Regions from separate parts of the Nocardia spumae genome, predicted to be linked through region 2. Evidence: riboswitches for the same ligand, from Rfam matches in the RefSeq annotation. Region 2 holds a riboswitch; each other region holds the start of a gene.
What was found. Region 2 has a riboswitch for S-adenosylmethionine ahead of LKD76_RS30130 (aminotransferase class V-fold PLP-dependent enzyme). Riboswitches for the same ligand answer to the same signal wherever they lie in the genome.
Positions count from the first base shown of each region.

Region 1: linked by a shared signal. The riboswitch ahead of metX (homoserine O-acetyltransferase MetX) and the one ahead of LKD76_RS30130 (aminotransferase class V-fold PLP-dependent enzyme) in region 2 are both predicted to bind S-adenosylmethionine.
Region 3: linked by a shared signal. The riboswitch ahead of LKD76_RS02720 (rhodanese-like domain-containing protein) and the one ahead of LKD76_RS30130 (aminotransferase class V-fold PLP-dependent enzyme) in region 2 are both predicted to bind S-adenosylmethionine.

Region 1 covers NZ_JAJFZL010000001.1:6,014,022-6,019,430, forward strand. The annotation lists gene LKD76_RS26830 (MFS transporter) at 1-413, opposite strand, end outside; gene LKD76_RS26835 (NADP-dependent isocitrate dehydrogenase) at 717-1,934, opposite strand; SAM riboswitch class IV at 2,224-2,335, shown strand; gene metX (homoserine O-acetyltransferase MetX) at 2,486-3,649, shown strand; gene LKD76_RS26845 (DUF3017 domain-containing protein) at 3,727-3,972, opposite strand; gene LKD76_RS26850 (GNAT family N-acetyltransferase) at 4,145-4,657, opposite strand; gene LKD76_RS26855 (tRNA (cytidine(34)-2'-O)-methyltransferase) at 4,966-5,409, shown strand, end outside.
Region 2 covers NZ_JAJFZL010000001.1:6,738,501-6,743,909, reverse strand. The annotation lists gene LKD76_RS30145 (TetR family transcriptional regulator) at 1-284, shown strand, start outside; gene LKD76_RS30140 (DUF2752 domain-containing protein) at 330-782, shown strand; gene LKD76_RS30135 (hypothetical protein) at 801-1,004, shown strand; gene LKD76_RS30130 (aminotransferase class V-fold PLP-dependent enzyme) at 1,008-2,417, opposite strand; SAM riboswitch class IV at 2,468-2,581, opposite strand; gene LKD76_RS30125 (flavin reductase family protein) at 2,678-3,142, opposite strand; gene LKD76_RS30120 (crotonase/enoyl-CoA hydratase family protein) at 3,313-4,134, shown strand; gene ppa (inorganic diphosphatase) at 4,195-4,686, opposite strand; gene LKD76_RS30110 (D-alanyl-D-alanine carboxypeptidase/D-alanyl-D-alanine-endopeptidase) at 4,954-5,409, shown strand, end outside.
Region 3 covers NZ_JAJFZL010000001.1:649,511-654,919, reverse strand. The annotation lists gene LKD76_RS02735 (MarR family winged helix-turn-helix transcriptional regulator) at 1-98, opposite strand, end outside; gene LKD76_RS02730 (type 1 glutamine amidotransferase family protein) at 95-721, opposite strand; gene LKD76_RS02725 (O-succinylhomoserine sulfhydrylase) at 769-1,983, opposite strand; gene LKD76_RS02720 (rhodanese-like domain-containing protein) at 2,105-2,521, opposite strand; SAM riboswitch class IV at 2,540-2,653, opposite strand; gene LKD76_RS02715 (Rv0361 family membrane protein) at 2,707-3,213, opposite strand; gene LKD76_RS02710 (FAD-dependent oxidoreductase) at 3,485-4,888, shown strand; gene LKD76_RS02705 (amidohydrolase family protein) at 4,938-5,409, shown strand, end outside.

The DNA.
Region 1 (5,409 bases), 720 kb from region 2:
ACCACATTGGCCGCGCTCAGACCCAGCATCACCGCGGCGACCGCCTTGGCTCGCTGTCCCACCGGCGCCAGCGAGGCGGCCGCCAATGAGGCCACGCCGAAATAGGCGCCGTGCGGGAGGCCGGCGACGAACCGGGCCGCGACCAGAGCCGGAAACGCCGGCGCCAGCACCGAGGCGATATTGCCGACGGTGAAGGCGACCATCAACGCGATCAGCAGTCGCTTGCGCGGCATCCGGGCGCACAACGCCGCGATCACCGGAGCGCCGACCACCACACCCAGCGCATACGCCGAGACGGCATGTCCGGCGGTGGGCTCCGATACCCGCAGGTCCGCGGCGATATCGGGCAGCAGGCCCATGGTGACGAATTCGGTGGTGCCGATGCCGAAGCCGCCGAGCGCCAACGCGAGCATCGCCGGGATGTGCCATCCGGTGCGAACCGGATCCGGCCGAGACGAGTCCTGTCGTCCTGTCGTCCCGGCGGGCGCGAGATCGTCGGCAGGGCTTGCGCTGCGCAGGAGAGCTGAGTCGACCATAGGGTTGGCCAACGCGCGCCCGGCGCCGACCGATACCCGGTATCGAGGTGATTCGACTCACGGACCGGACGCGCACCGGTCCGGAACGCAATTCGGGCACCCGCGGCCACCGAATCGGTGGGGGCGGGTGCCCGGATATCTCTACCGCCCGCACCGGAAGCTCCGGGCGGACGACGGCGCTCAGCTCAGTTCGCGCGCCAAGTTGGCGTCGAGCACGCCGAGGAACTCCTCGGTGGTCAGGTAGCCCTGGTTGCCACCGACCAGCAGCGCCAGATCCTTGGTCATCTGACCGCTCTCCACGGTCTTGATGACGACATCCTCGAGAGTCTGCGCGAAGCCGATGACCTCGGGGGTGTTGTCCAGCTTCCCGCGGTGGGCGATGCCACGGGTCCACGCGAAGATCGAGGCGATCGGGTTGGTGGAGGTGGGCTTGCCCTGCTGGTGCTGGCGGAAGTGCCGGGTCACGGTGCCGTGCGCGGCCTCCGCCTCACAGGTGCGGCCGTCCGGGGTGAGCAGCACCGAGGTCATCAGGCCCAGCGAGCCGAAGCCCTGCGCCACGGTGTCGGACTGCACATCGCCGTCGTAGTTCTTGCAGGCCCAGACGTAGCCGCCCTCCCACTTCAGGGCGGAGGCGACCATATCGTCGATCAGCCGGTGCTCGTAGGTCAGGCCGGCGGCGTCGAACTCCTGCTTGAACTCGGTGTCGAAGATCTCCTGGAACGTATCCTTGAACATGCCGTCGTAGGCCTTCAGGATGGTGTTCTTGGTCGACATGTAGACCGGGTAGTTCTGCTGCAGGCCGTAGTTCAGCGAGGCCCGCGCGAAGTCCTCGATGGACTTCTTGAAGTTGTACATACCCATGACGACACCGCCGTCGGTGGGCATCTTCACCACTTCGTGGACGATCGGCTCGGAGCCGTCCTCCGGGGTGAACTGGATCGTGACGGTGCCCGCCTGATGCACCTTGAAGTCCGTGGCGCGGTACTGGTCGCCGAAGGCGTGACGGCCGATGATGATCGGCTTGGTCCAGCCCGGAACCAGACGCGGAACGTTGGAGATGATGATCGGCGCGCGGAAGATGGTGCCGCCGAGGATGTTACGAATCGTGCCGTTCGGCGAACGCCACATCTTCTTGAGATCGAATTCCTCGACCCGCGCTTCGTCAGGGGTGATGGTGGCGCATTTGACGCCGACGCCGTGCTTCTTGATGGCGTTGGCCGCGTCGATGGTGACCTGGTCATCGGTCTTGTCGCGGTATTCGATGCCCAGGTCGTAGTACTCGAGGTTCACATCGAGGTACGGATGGATCAGCTTGTCCTTGATGAACTGCCAGATGATCCGGGTCATCTCGTCGCCGTCGAGTTCGACGACGGTCCCTTCAACCTTGATCTTGGACATGGATCTTCGTGTCCTCCTAAGGAAGGTGTGCTCCCATTGCACGGCCAGGCGAGCACGCTTGTGAGCGGACCCCAGCTGTTCAACAGACAACGTATACGCCCCGCGTTGTCCACGAGACGCCTGGTGCTAAACAAGACAAGCGTACTGGTGCGCTGTGTCTCAGAAACAGGGGCCGCCCCATTGAGTGATACGCACGTCACATCGGCCACATTTCCCGCGGCGGCCGCCACCCCGATCGGCTGAGCCCAACCCTCGCACCCGTCCGGACCGATTGTTACCATCCACAGCAGGTCATGAGTGCCAGCGCCAAGCCCCGGCTCGCTGGCCGGCAACCCTCCAGTTGCGGTGGGGTGCTCCGGGTGATTGACCGGGCTCTCGAAAGCCGAGGGCAAGCGCGACGATCAGGAGCAACAAGTGAGTGAATTCACCGTGCCCGACGGCAAGGGTGTGGAGGCGGCGGCGCGCCCGGGGGGTGTCGCTAACATCGGGGATGTGTGTTCTCGAGGTATTCGTGTCGAACGTGCGGCGCGGCTCTGCGCGGTGACGGCGCGGTGACCGTGAGTATCGAATCGAACACGTCGCGGCCCGGCGCAACGACACTGCTACCGCCGCCGGACGGCAGCCTGGGAACCATCGGCATCGGCGACGTCCGGCTGGAGAACGGCGCGGTGATACCCGGCGTCGAGCTCGCGGTGCAGCGCTGGGGTGAGCTGTCCCCCGGACTGGACAACGTGGTGCTGGTCGAACACGCACTCACCGGCGATTCCCACGTCTGCGGCAACCCCGACGATCGGCACGCGCTGCCCGGATGGTGGGACGGACTGGTCGGCCCCGGCGCCGCACTGGACACCGACCACTGGTGTGTCATCGCCACGAATGTGCTGGGCGGTTGTCAGGGCAGTACCGGGCCCGGCTCCCTCGCCGCGGACGGAAAGCCTTGGGGCGCTCGGTTTCCGGAGATCTCGATCCGCGATCAGGTCACCGTCGAGGTGACACTGCTCGAGCTGCTGGGCATCCCCCGCATCGCCGCGGTCGTCGGCGGATCCATGGGTGGTATGCGGGTGCTCGAGTGGATGGTCGGCTCTCCCGATCGCGTCGACGCCGCGCTGGTCTTGGCCGTCGGCGCCCGGGCGACCGCCGATCAGATCGGCACCCAGACCACGCAGATCGCCGCGATCAAGGCCGATCCGGACTGGCAGGGCGGCGATTACCACGGCACCGGCCGCAGCCCGCGCGCCGGCCTGGGTATCGCACGCCGGATCGCGCATCTGACCTATCGCACCGAATTCGAGCTCGATCACCGGTTCGCGAACTCCGCGCAGGGTGACGAAGACCCTCGGGACGGCGGACGGTATGCGGTGCAGAGCTATCTCGACCATCAGGCCGACAAGCTGGTCGCCCGTTTCGACGCGGCCACCTACGTACTGCTGTCGGAGGCGATGAACCGCCACGACGTCGGCCGCGGTCGCGGCGGTATCGAGGCCGCACTGGCCGCCACCCCGGTCCCGTGCCTGGTCGGCGGTGTGGATTCGGATCGGTTGTACCCGTTGCGAACCCAGCAGGAACTGGCCGATCTGCTGCCCGGCTGCAAGGGGCTGGAAGTCGTGCACTCACGCGACGGCCACGACGGTTTCCTCACCGAGACCGAGGCGATCGGCAAACTGCTGGAGCAGACGATGGAATTGGCTCGCGCCGCCCGGAACGCCCGCGCCTGATCCTCGCCGGCAGTCACCGCGATCCCCGCAGCCCGGGCCGGGCTCGATCCCCGCAGCCCGGGCCGGGCTCGATGCCCTCAGCCGACGCCGAGGCTGCTGATGGTGGCGGCCAGCACGATGATCGCGCCACCCAGCACCGTGTAGGCGCCGATATCGAACGGCCTGCTCCGCACCGCCAGCAGCCCGACCCGGGCCGGCGGCAGGCACAACCGGAACGCCGCGGCCAGTAGTGTCGCTCCGCCGATGAAGAACGCGCCGCGGCGCCAGCGGTCCTGCGCTACGAAGACCACCGCGACCAGCAACACCACGACGACCAGCAGCATCGGCAGGTGAACCTGGAAGAAGCGGTTCACCGGGCTGGAGTGCTGCTGCGGGTGCGTGGCGGGCGCATCGGTCACGGCTGCGATTCTCGCATGTCCGGTCGTCCCGCCGCCGGGAGCGGGGGCGGCGCGGTCGCGACGGCCACTGGATGCGGCCGCCGCGACCGGGCGAGGATCAGACGCCGAACGGAGCGGCGTAGTGGATACGGCCCGCCGGAAGCGGATGGCCCGCGTCGAGCGTGAGAGCCATCAGCGCGTCATCGGGAACATCGATGCTCAGATCGATGCCGTACCGGCTTGCCCGCCGGAAGCCGAACCGCGGGTAGTACTCGGGGTGGCCGAGCACAGTGACGAAATGCTCCCCGTGGTCGGCCGCAGCCCGCAATGCGGCGCGAACGGACGCCGCCCCGGCACCGGTGCGCTGGTACTGCGGCAGTACGGCGCACGGTCCCAGGCACAGGGCCGGGACGTCGCCGATATGGCAGCGAGTCAGCAGCGCGTAGCCGACGACGGTGTCGTCGGGTCCGGCCGCCACGATCGACAGGCCGTCGATCCAGGCCGGATCGCCGCGTAGTGCCTCGACGAGATCGGCCTCGTCGGGCCGGTCGAACGCGGCGGTATTGATTGCGTGGACGACGGGAATGTCCGCGGCGGTTTCGGCACGCGTGGTCCAGGTTCGAATAGTCAATGCTACGAATCCGTTTCATAGAGATCGGGTGATGAGTCGACGCGGTTGCGCGAGCGAGCGCTCGGCGGAACCGTGGACGAGATCAGGCCGACGCGCGGAAGGAGCCGATGCCCCGGAGGCGGTATTCGGTACCAGCGCGCACGGCGGCCTCACACACAGTCATCAACCCACCTCCCGCGAACTGGTCGACCCCGCGGGCGATCGCGGCATCGATGGAACGGATCGGCCGTCACGAACGGCCGCCGGTCACGGTAGCAGAGGCCGGGCTCCGACGCGTGCCCCGTCGGGTGGACGGGTACCGTCTCGGTGTGCTCAAGCTGGTGTTCTTCGAACCGCGTATCCCACCCAATACGGGTAATGCGATCCGTCTGGCGGCCGGTACGGGATGCGAGCTACATCTGATCGAGCCCCTCGGATTCGATCTGTCGGAACCGAAACTGCGCCGCGCCGGACTGGACTATCACGATCTGGCGGTCGTCACCGTGCACGAAAACCTCACGGCCGCATGGGAATCGCTGCGACCCGAGCGGGTGTTCGCCTTCACCACGCACGCCACCACCCACAACACCGATATCGCCTACCGCCCCGGAGACGTGCTGCTGTTCGGGCCGGAACCGACCGGACTGCCGGATGAGGTGCTGGCCGATACGCACATCACCGAGCAATTGCGCATACCCATGCTGCCCGGCCGCCGGTCGATGAACCTGTCCAACGCCGCGGCGGTCGCCGTATACGAGGCATGGCGCCAGCTC
Region 2 (5,409 bases):
GCACCCATCCCGCGGTGTCGGACGCGGCCAATCTGGCCAGTGACGAGCGCACGTCCGTGCGGGTGATCGTGAGTGGCCTGGACGGCGCGCTGGCCGATCTGCCGCCGCGGCTGCGGCATCGGCGGTTGCGCAGCCTGACCACCGTTCTGTTCTCGCTGCTGGCCGATCACGAGCGGGCCGTGGAGGCCGGGCGCGTGGCCGCCGACGACCGGGAGGCATGGGCCGAGGTGATCGATATGCTCGCCGGAACCCTCACCGCGCCGGTCACCGCACGGAGCCGATGACCCGTGCTCTGGCGATCGGCGGCGTCGGCCGATTACCGTGAGGTTGTGGATATCGCGCATCGGCCGCCCGCTCACCCGCCGGGGCTGCGTACCGGCTGGCGCACCGTGGGTATGCCGCTACTGGTCGCGGGTGCGGCCGTGGGGGCCGCGACGGTGCTGCACGTGCGCGATCCACACACCCACGGGTCGTACGGACTCTGCCCGTTCTACGAGTTGACCGGTTGGTGGTGCCCCGGTTGCGGTGGGTTGCGTGCCGTGCACAACCTCACCGAGGGGCGATTGGTCGATGCCTTGCACAGCAACGTCTTCCTGCTCCCGTTGCTGCTCACGCTGGTGCTGTGGTGGGGCAGGTGGGCGGTCGGGCGGTGGCGTGGGCGTTCGGAGACGGCGTTCCCGTTCACCCTCGGTGGTCGCGCGCAGTGGTGGTTGATCGGTGCGCTGGTGGTGTTCACCGTGATACGCAACATGCCGTTCGGCACCTGGTTGGCCCCGGTCTAGCCGGGCATGCTGATAACTATGGCCCACTCGAACCAGGCTGATTCGTTGAAGTCGCGCGTGCGTGAGAAGATGCTGCGCCAACTGAACGAGGACGGCACGCCGGACCCCGAACAAGACGATCCCCGCCAGATCGCCATCGAGAACGATCTCGAGGCGCTCGAGGCCGTCACCGACGGCGATCCGCTGGTGGAGGAATTGGCGGCGCGGTATCTGGTGCCCTGACGCTCAGTTCGTGCAGGGCGCCGCGACAGGATGCGTGTCGGTCAGGCCCGGGCGGGTTTCCGGAGTCGGTGACCACTGTCCGTCGGTGCGGGTGTAGGTCCACAGCGAGCCGTGGCGGACCAGCCGGCTCAACGCCTCGATCAGCCGATCCACGTCGGCGACCGAGGTGCCCAGGCCGATGCTGGCGCGCACCGCGCCGTCGACGCCCAGCCGCTGCACCAGCGGGTGTGCGCAGAACCGGCCGTCGCGCACGCCGATGCCGTATTCGGCCGACAGATACGCCGCGACCCGGCCGGGTTCGACACCGTCGACGGTGAACGCCACGATGCCGACACTGTCGGCGCTGTCGCTGAAGATCCGCAGTTGCCGTACGCCCGCAACGGTTTTCAGACCCGCGCGCAGCCGAGTGATCAGATGCCGCTCGTGATCGGTGACGGCCTGGTCGTCGAGTGCGCGGAGCGTCTCACAGGCCGCCGCGACCGCGGCCGCACCCAGGACGTTCGGAGAGCCGGCCTCGTGGCGCTGAGGTGCGCGGGTCCACCGGACGTCCTCGGTGGTCACAGCGGTCACCGCACCGCCGCCGGCCAGATACGGCGGCGCCGCATCGAGCCAGTCCCGGCGGCCGACCAGTACTCCGGCGCCGAACGGCGCGTACAGCTTGTGCCCGGAGAAGGCGAGATAGTCGATTCCGGTGCCGCCCGACTCCTCGGAGGCGAACGACCGCAGATCGATCCGGCGATGCGGAGCCAGCTGTGCCGCGTCGACCAGGATGCGCGCACCGCGCCGATGCGCGATCGCGGTCAGTTCCGCCAGCGGCAGCACCTCGCCGGTCACATTGGACGCGCCGGTGATCGCCAGCAGCGCAGCGGGTTCGGCGCACAGCTCGGCGTCGATCCGGCGCAGTGTCTCGGCGACGGTGTCGGCGGCGCGCACCACCCGGCGGCCGCGCCGCGTCCAGGGCAGGAAGTTCGCGTGATGTTCGATATCGAGCACCACGGTGTCGCCCGGCACGCAGGTCGCCAGCAGATTCAGTGAATCGGTGGTGTTGCGGGTGAACACCACGACCTGATCGTCGGCGCAGTTCACCGCGCGCGCTACCGAAACGCGCGCTCCCTCATAGCAATCGGTGCTGATCCGGGAGGCGTAACCGGCGCCACGGTGCACGCTGGCGTAATACGGGAGCAACTCGTTCACCCGGTCGGTGACCTGGGCGAGTGCGGGTGCGCTCGCGGCGTAATCGAAATTGGCATAGGTGCGGAAACCGCCCTGTACCAATGGAACTCGAAGATCGCAGCCCGAAACCCGAGCCACGGGATCGCCGGTGCGGCAGGCCCGGCTCGTAGTGCCGGCGCAGCCGGAATCGGCGCACACCGCGGTTTCGGTGACGGCGGTGGTGGACACAGCAGTGCTCATCGGGACAATCCCTGTCGTTCAGGGACTCCGGATATTGGGAAGAGGATCGGAGTCCGCGCTTGCCGTGTTCGGTCGAACAGCGGCCAGGTCGTCACCCGGAGCACCCCACCGCGGAGGAGGGTTGCCGACCAGCGAGCCGGGGCTTGACACTGGTACTCATGACCTGATCCGAGACTGACAGAACTCGTCGGGGATTGTCAAGCACCGGAGTGGCCGGGCCGCTGCCGCGGACGGGCGGACAGCGCGAAAAGTGTTGTTTCTCAGTCCAATCCGGCCGGACGGTGGTACGTGCCGTTGTAGTACAGCAGCGGGTTGCGCATCGGCCCGTCGCCGGTGTCGTCGTGCACCCGGGTCACCAGGCCGACTACGAGTGTGTGATCGCCGATCGGAATCAATCGATGGACGGTGGCGCGCACCCAGATCGGCGTGCCGTGCAGGACCGGCTCGCCGGTGTCGAGCGTCGACCACAGGTCGGCGTCGGCGAAACGCTGATCGGCGGTGCGGGAAAACCGTTGTGCCAGATGCTGTTGGTGTTCGCCGAGGAAGTGGACCACCACCGAATCGGCCTCCGACATCGCCTCGATGGACGAGGACGTGTGCGCGATGTTGAACGAGATCAGCGGCGGATCCAGGGACAGCGAGGCGAACGAGGTGGCGGTGAAGCCCACCGGCCGGTCCGGTCGGCTCAGGGTGACGATTGTCACTCCCGCGGGATAGTGCCGCATGGCCGATCGGTATTGCGCCGCGGTGACGCCGTCGTGCGTGGGGCCGAGATCGGCGACCTCGGCGTCGGGTCGCTGGGAACTGCTCACAGTTCCAACCTACGTCCTGCCCTCGTGCGCGTAATCCGGACCGCTGTCCTCGAGAGCGCGAACTGCCCCGATACGCTGGACGAATGACTGATTGGAAGGCTTTCGTCGTCGAGCGCACCGGTTCCGTCGCGCGTGTGACGCTGACCGGACCCGGTAAGGGCAATGCGATGGGACCGGATTTCTGGAGCGAACTGCCCCAGGTCTTCGGTGAGCTGGACGCGGATCCCGCCATTCGGGCGATCGTGCTCACCGGTTCGGGAAAGAACTTCTCCTACGGCCTGGACCTGCCCGCCATGAGCCCGACCTTCGGGCCGCTGCTGGGTGAGAAGGCCCTGGCCGCGCCGCGCACCGACTTCCTCTACGAGATCCGCCGCATGCAGCAGTCGGTGACGGCGGTCGCCGACTGCCGCAAGCCCGTCATCGCGGCCGTCTCCGGCTGGTGTGTGGGCGGCGGGCTCGATCTGATCGCCGCCGCCGATATCCGCCTGGCCAGTGCCGAGGCCACCTTCAGCCTGCGGGAGGCGAAGGTCGCGATTGTCGCCGATATCGGTTCGCTGCACCGGCTGCCGGGCATCATCGGCGAGGGGCACCTGCGCGAACTCGCCTTCACCGGTAAGGACATCGACTCGGCGCGGGCCGAGAAGATCGGCCTGGTCAACGATGTCCACCCGGATCAGGACGCGGTGCTGGCCGCCGCGCACGCGCTGGCCGAGGAGATCGCGGCCAATCCGCCGCTGGTGGTGCAGGGCATCAAGGATGTGCTCGACCAGCCGACATCCGGCAAGGTGGCCGACGGCCTGCGCTACGTCTCGGCGTGGAACGCGGCGTTCCTGCCCTCGGAGGATCTGACCGAGGCCATCAAGGCCGTCTTCGAGAAGCGGGAGCCGGTCTTCCGCGGTAAGTAGTCGCCGGTAGTCACGACGGCGCTCGCGGGGCGGGTACGTCCCGCGAGCGCCCGGCGCGAATCAGTGGCCGCCCTGCTCCTGCAGCCGCGCGATCGCCTCGGTGGTGAGGGTCTCGGCCTTGGCCCGGCCGTCCCAGCCGTCGACCTTGACCCACTTGCCCGGCTCGAGGTCTTTGTAGTGCTCGAAGAAGTGCTCGATGGCCTTGCGGTCGAACTCCGGGATGTCGTTGACGTCCTGGATGTGATCCCAGCGCTTGTCACCGGCCGGAACCGCGACGACCTTCTCGTCGCCGCCGGCCTCGTCGCTCATCAGCAGCACGCCGACCGGGCGGGCCTCCACGATCACACCGGGGAACACCGACTCCGGCAGCAGCACCAGGCAGTCCAGCGGGTCGCCGTCGGAGCCCAGGGTGTTCTCGATGTAGCCGTAGTCGGCCGGGTAGACCATCGGCGTGTAGAGATAGCGATCCAGGCGCACGCGACCGGTTTCGTGGTCGACCTCGTACTTGTTGCGCTGCCCCTTGGGGATCTCGATGGTGACGTCGAACTCCACGTCATCTCCTTGTCTGATACGTATGCGGTGGGTGCGGTACGGCCGGCTCGTGCGGTATGCCTCCGGCTCGCCCGCTCGTGCGGCGGGCCTGCCGACTCGCCAGCTCGTTCGGGGGAACCCCGGCGAGGTGAGGATAGTGTGGTCGATGCGCGCATGGGTGCGGCAGGGAGCGTCCGCCTCGCACGGGGTGAATAGGGAGACAGCTGTCACGTGGTAGGTCGAGGTAGGCAGAACATCGGCGGGCTGGCTGCTCGCCGACGCCGCAATATGTGGGTCGCGGTGCTGGTCGCGATCGTTGTCGCCGTCGCGGTCGTCGCGGTCGTCGCCGTGACGGTGCGACCGTGGACCGAGGAGTTCCGGCACGGCGGTTTGACGATAGCCGCGCCCCCCGCGCCCGTGAAGCCCTTCCCGCAGGTGACTCCCGCCGCGGCCGGCGCCCCCGAAGCGACCCGGCAGGGACTGGCGAACGCGCTGGGCCCGGTGGTGACGAGCCCGGATCTCGGCAACTTCGCCGGCTCGGTCTCCGATCCCGATACCCGCTCCACCCTGTGGAGTGCCGATGCGGAGAAGCCGATGATCCCGGCCTCCACGCTGAAGGTCATGACCGCGGCCGCGGCTCTGCTGGTCCTGCCGCCCGACCACAGGGTCACCACGCGGGTGGTTGCCGGTTCGGCGCCGGGTGAGGTGGTGCTGGTCGGTGGGGGCGATCCGACGCTGACGGCG
Region 3 (5,409 bases), 6.1 Mb from region 2:
GGTTTCGCCAATTCCTCTGCGACAGACATGAATTGGCCGTTCAACTTGAAGGTGGTGATCGCCGCCGCGGAGAACAGCTCCGCATCGTCGCGACTCACGCCGGCGCCTCGGCCCGCGCCTGTAATGCGTAGAAGCCCTGGGGATCCCGGTCGGCGTAGAGGCGATACCACGCGTCCAGCACCTCCGGCTCGAACAGGTCCAGCCGAGCGAAGACGTGCCGCGCGAAGTCGATCGGCGCGATGCCCGTCGCGGTGATCAGGTCCCCGTCGGTCACCGCGGGTTCGTCCACATAATGCCCCGCCCCGGAATATCCGGTCGAGGCCAGATATTCGGCCGCGTTGCCGGTATGTGGCCGGGCATCGAGCAGACCCTGTCTCGCCAGGCCGAAGGTCGCGCCGCAGATGGCCGCGACCGGCACCCCGGCGGCCAGGAAGTCGCCCGCCGCCCGGGCGAAGGGCAGCAACCGCTCCCCCTCCCAGCTGTCGGCGCCCGGCAGGAGCAACATGGCGCTGTCGCCGGGAGAGAGCTCGTCCAGTGTCAGATCCGGGACCAGCCGCAGACCACCCATCGTGGTCACCGGTTCGGCGCCGAGACCGACGGTGCGCACCTGCCAGGTGCCGGGTTCGCGTTGCATCAACGGCCGATTGACACCGGCGGTGACATAGCCGGGCTCCCAATCGGCGAGCGTGTCATAGATAGCTACATGTACGGTTCCACCCATGACAGTATGCTGTCATATTTGACAGCATACTGTCAATGGCGTGGATATCAGCCGAGCGCCTGCTCCAGATCGCCGAGCAGATCCTCCACATCCTCGAGGCCGATCGAGATGCGCAGCACGCCGTCGGTGAGGCCCACGGCCGCACGCCCTTCCGGACCCATCGCGCGGTGCGTGGTGGTGGCCGGATGGGTGATGAGCGACTTGGCATCGCCGAGGTTGTTGGAGATGTCGACGATGCGCAGCCGGTTCAGCACCTCGAACGCCCGCTTCTTGCCCTCGTCGGGCCCCGCGGCCAATTCGAAGGTCACCACGGTGCCGCCACCGGACATCTGCGCGGTGGCCAGGTCGTACTGCGGATGCGAGGTGAGGAAGGGGTACTTCGTCCACGCCACCGCGGGATGCCGCTCCAGGAATTCCGCGATCGCGAGGGCCGACCGCGTCGACTGCCGCACCCGCAGCGGCATGGTTTCCAGGCCCTTGAGCAGCGTCCAGGCATTGAACGGGCTCAACGCCGGACCGGTGTGCCGCATCAGATTCTTGACCGGGCCGTTGATGTATTCGCTCTCGCCCAGGATCGCGCCGCCGAGCACCCGGCCCTGACCGTCGATGTGCTTGGTGCCCGAATAGACCACCACATCGGCACCGAGTTCGAGGCTGCGCTGCAGCAGCGGGGTCGCGAAGACGTTGTCCAGCACCACTTTCGCACCGGCCGCATGCGCCAGCTCGCTCACCCGCCGCACATCGACGAGGGTCTGCATCGGATTGGACGGGGTCTCGAAGAAGACAGCGGCCGTGGGCTGCGACAGCGCCGCCTCCCACTGATCGAGATCCTCACCGTCGACGAAGACGGTCTCCACACCCCAGCGCGGCAGGATCTCGTTGCACACCACGAAACAGGATCCGAACAGGCTGCGCGCGGCCACCAGGCGATCACCCTGCCCGAGCAGTGCGGCCAATGCGGTGAACACCGCCGACATGCCGCTGGCGGTGGCGAAACACGCTTCCGCGCCCTCGAGCAGCCGCATCCGCTCCTCGAACATGGCGACGGTCGGATTGCCGTAGCGCGAATAGACGAAATGTTCGATATCTCCGATGAAGGCCGCCTCCGCCGCCTCCGCGCTCTCGTAGACGAATCCGGACGACAGATACAGCGCCTCGGAGGTCTCCTCGAAACCGGACCGCCGCACCCCGCCGCGCACGCCCAGCGTCGCCGGGCCCACACCCTCGGGTAACGGCCGATCGAATGCACCGCCGGTGATCATGACTACCTCCCATCAACCCGGCGGATCGGCGCCGAGTTCGCCGGGATCAGCGCCCGACTGCGTGAAAAACTGCGGCGCGCAGCGCTTTTACCTGCGTGGCCGTTACCTGTGCGGACGCTGCTCACGACTGCCGCCATGGCAGACCGAGTGCGCGCCACCCCGCGCCGCCGCGATGTCCGTCGGCGTCCAGCGGCCCCTCGAAACCCTCCAGCACGTTGTAGGAGGGTGCGAATCCGGCTGCCGTGGCCGCGGTGGCCGCGCCGATCGAGCGCTGCCCGGACCGGCACAGGAAGATCACCGGGGCCTCGCCGACGCGATCGGCCAGGATCTGCTTCAGCTGCGCCACGAAATCGGGATTGGGCGCCCCGCCGAAATCGACCCATTCGATCAGCGCCGTCGGCCGGTCGATCGAGGTGGTGTCGGGCACGCCGACGAATCGCCATTCCGCTTCGGTGCGCACATCCACCAGCACCGCATCGGGATTGTCGCGCAACAGCTCCCACGCCTGTCCAGGCGTGATGTCACCGGCGTAGCTCACTTGTCGAACCTCCTACAGAATCCGCACTTGCCGTGTCCGGTCGGACAGCGGCCAGGTCGTCACCCGGAGCACCCCACCGCGGAGGAGGGTTGCCGACCAGCGAGCCGGGGCTTACCGCTGGTACTCATGACCTGAACCGAGAATGCCTGGTCACAGGCCCGATTGTCAAACCTGTCGATCAGGAATCAGGCGTTCCCGCAGACCAGCCAGACCCCCTTCTCCCGGGTGAAATTCCAGTTGGCCACGCTCTTGCGGCCGTCGATCTGGCTGGTCACCGCGGCAGTGGCGTGGTCACCCTCGATCTTCACCGCGTCGACGCCGGCGATGTCGTACTTCTTGCCGACCGAATCCGGTCCCAGCGGCGACTTCTTCTCGTCGAAGGTCGCGCATTCGGTGGTCTTGCGCCGAGCCGCGTCGGAATCGCTTCGGGCCGTGGCGAAGTTGCGCGCGGCCACCGCGACCCGATCGGAATCTGTGAGATTGTTCTCAGCCGGGCGAGTGATCGCGAGCACCACGACCGCGATCAGGGCGATCATCGCGATGGCCGCCGCGATGAGGAACGGGGCGGCCGAGCGCGTGGTGTCGCGCTGATCGATCGGGGTAGCCGGATCATCGCCCGGTGAGCGCGAGTCGCCGTTGCCGTGGGTGGCCGATTCGCCGTCGCTCTCGGGTGCCGGATCGCTGTCGCTCATAGCCTGATCATTACCGGCGGGTCGAAGTGTCGAAGATCACGCCTGCATTTTCGCGCGGATACCGGGAATGGCTGCGACGTACACCACCGATAGAATCACCAGAACTCCGGTCACATCCGGTGCACGGATCGGATAGCTCCACGCGGCAACGAAGCGGCGTCGGCGCCACAACAGCCGGGCAGGAGCTCGGCCCGCACGTCAACTTAGCCTAAGCTAAGAAAGACGGCTGAGATAATTGACGAGAGTTTTCGACCAAAGGGTGCGCGTAAGAATGACCGAACACGCTGGAACGAATAGCGGCGCGGGCGACCGCCCACTGCGCATCGCGATCGTCGGTGCCGGACCGGCCGGTATCTACGCCGCCGACGCGTTGATGAAGTCCGATGTCGAGGCGAGCATCGATCTCTACGAGCGCATGCCCGCCCCGTTCGGCCTGATCCGCTACGGCGTCGCGCCCGACCACCCGCGTATCAAGGGCATCATCACCGCCCTGCACAAGGTGCTCGACAAGCCGCAGGTCCGCTTGCTCGGCAATATCGACTACGGCAGCGACATCAACCTCGACGACCTGCGTCGTTTCTACGACGCGGTGATCTTCTCCACCGGCGCCAACGCCGACCGCGCGCTGGGCGTGCCCGGCATCGAGCTCGACGGCAGCTACGGCGCCGCGGACTTCGTGTCCTGGTACGACGGCCACCCCGATGTGCCGCGCAGCTGGCCGCTGGACGCGGAGAAGGTCGCTGTCCTCGGTGTCGGCAACGTCGCGCTCGACGTCGCCCGCGTGCTGGCCAAGACCGGCGAAGAACTGCTGCCGACCGAGATCCCGCCGAACGTCTACGAGGGCCTGAAGAACAACAAAGCGCTCGAGGTGCACGTCTTCGGCCGCCGCGGTCCCGCCCAGGCCAAGTTCACCCCGCTGGAGCTGCGCGAACTCGACCACTCGCCGAATATCGAGGTCATCGTCGACCCCGAGGACATCGACTACGACGAGGGTTCCGAGGCCGCGCGCCGCCACTCCAAGCAGGTCGACATGGTCTGCAACACCCTCGAGCAGTGGGCCATCCGCGACGTCGGCGCACGCCCGCACAAGCTGTTCCTGCACTTCTTCGAATCCCCCGCCGAGGTCCTGGGTGAGGACGGGAAGGTGGTCGGTCTGCGCACCGAGCGCACCACCCTCGACGGCACCGGCAACGTCAAGGGCACCGGTAACCACAAGGACTGGGACGTCCAGGCCATCTACCGGGCCGTCGGCTACCTGTCGCAGAACATTCCGCAGCTGCCGTTCGACGATCAGGCCGGCACCGTTCCCAACGAGGCCGGGCGCGTCCTGATCGACGAGGGCGCCGACGGCGCCGCCCGCTACCTGCCGCAGACCTACGTCACCGGCTGGATCAAGCGCGGCCCGGTCGGTCTCATCGGCCACACCAAGGGTGACGCCAACGAGACCATCGCCTGCCTGATCGACGACGCCGCCACCTTCACCCCCGCCGCCGAACCCGATCCGGAAGCGGTCGTGAAGTTCCTGGAGGAGCGGGGCATCCCGTTCACCACCTGGGCCGGTTGGTACCGCCTCGACGCCCACGAGCGCGCACTCGGCGAGCCCGAGGGCCGTGAGCGGGTCAAGGTCGTCGAGCGCGAGGACATGCTGCGCGCCAGCGAGCCGCACAAGGTCTGAACTTCACACCCGATCCGCATTCGTCACCGACCTGAGGCATGCTGATCACGTGTTCGATTCACACGTTCACATCATCGACCCGCGGTATCCGCTGGTCGAGAATCAGGGCTACCTGCCGGAGCCGTACACCATCGGCGACTATCGAAAGCGCATGGCGCACTTCGATGTCGACGGTGGTGCGGTGGTGAGTGCGTCCTTCCAGGGCGCCGACTCCACCTTCATGATCGCGGCACTGGCCGAACTCGGGCCGAACTGGGTCGGCGTGATCAATCTGCCGCCGGATGTCACCGACGAACAGATCCTGGCGCTCGATCGTGCCGGTGTGCGCGCCATCCGGTTCAACCTGAAGCGAGCAGCGGTCGACATCGTCACGCTGACCATGCAGGCCCTGCGCGCCTACGAACTGGCGCGCTGGCATGTGGAGCTCTACATCGACGGGTCGATGCTGGGTTCGCTGGAACCGGTGATCTCCAAACTCCCGGCGCTGTCCATCGACCACATGGGCATGTCCGACGACTGCC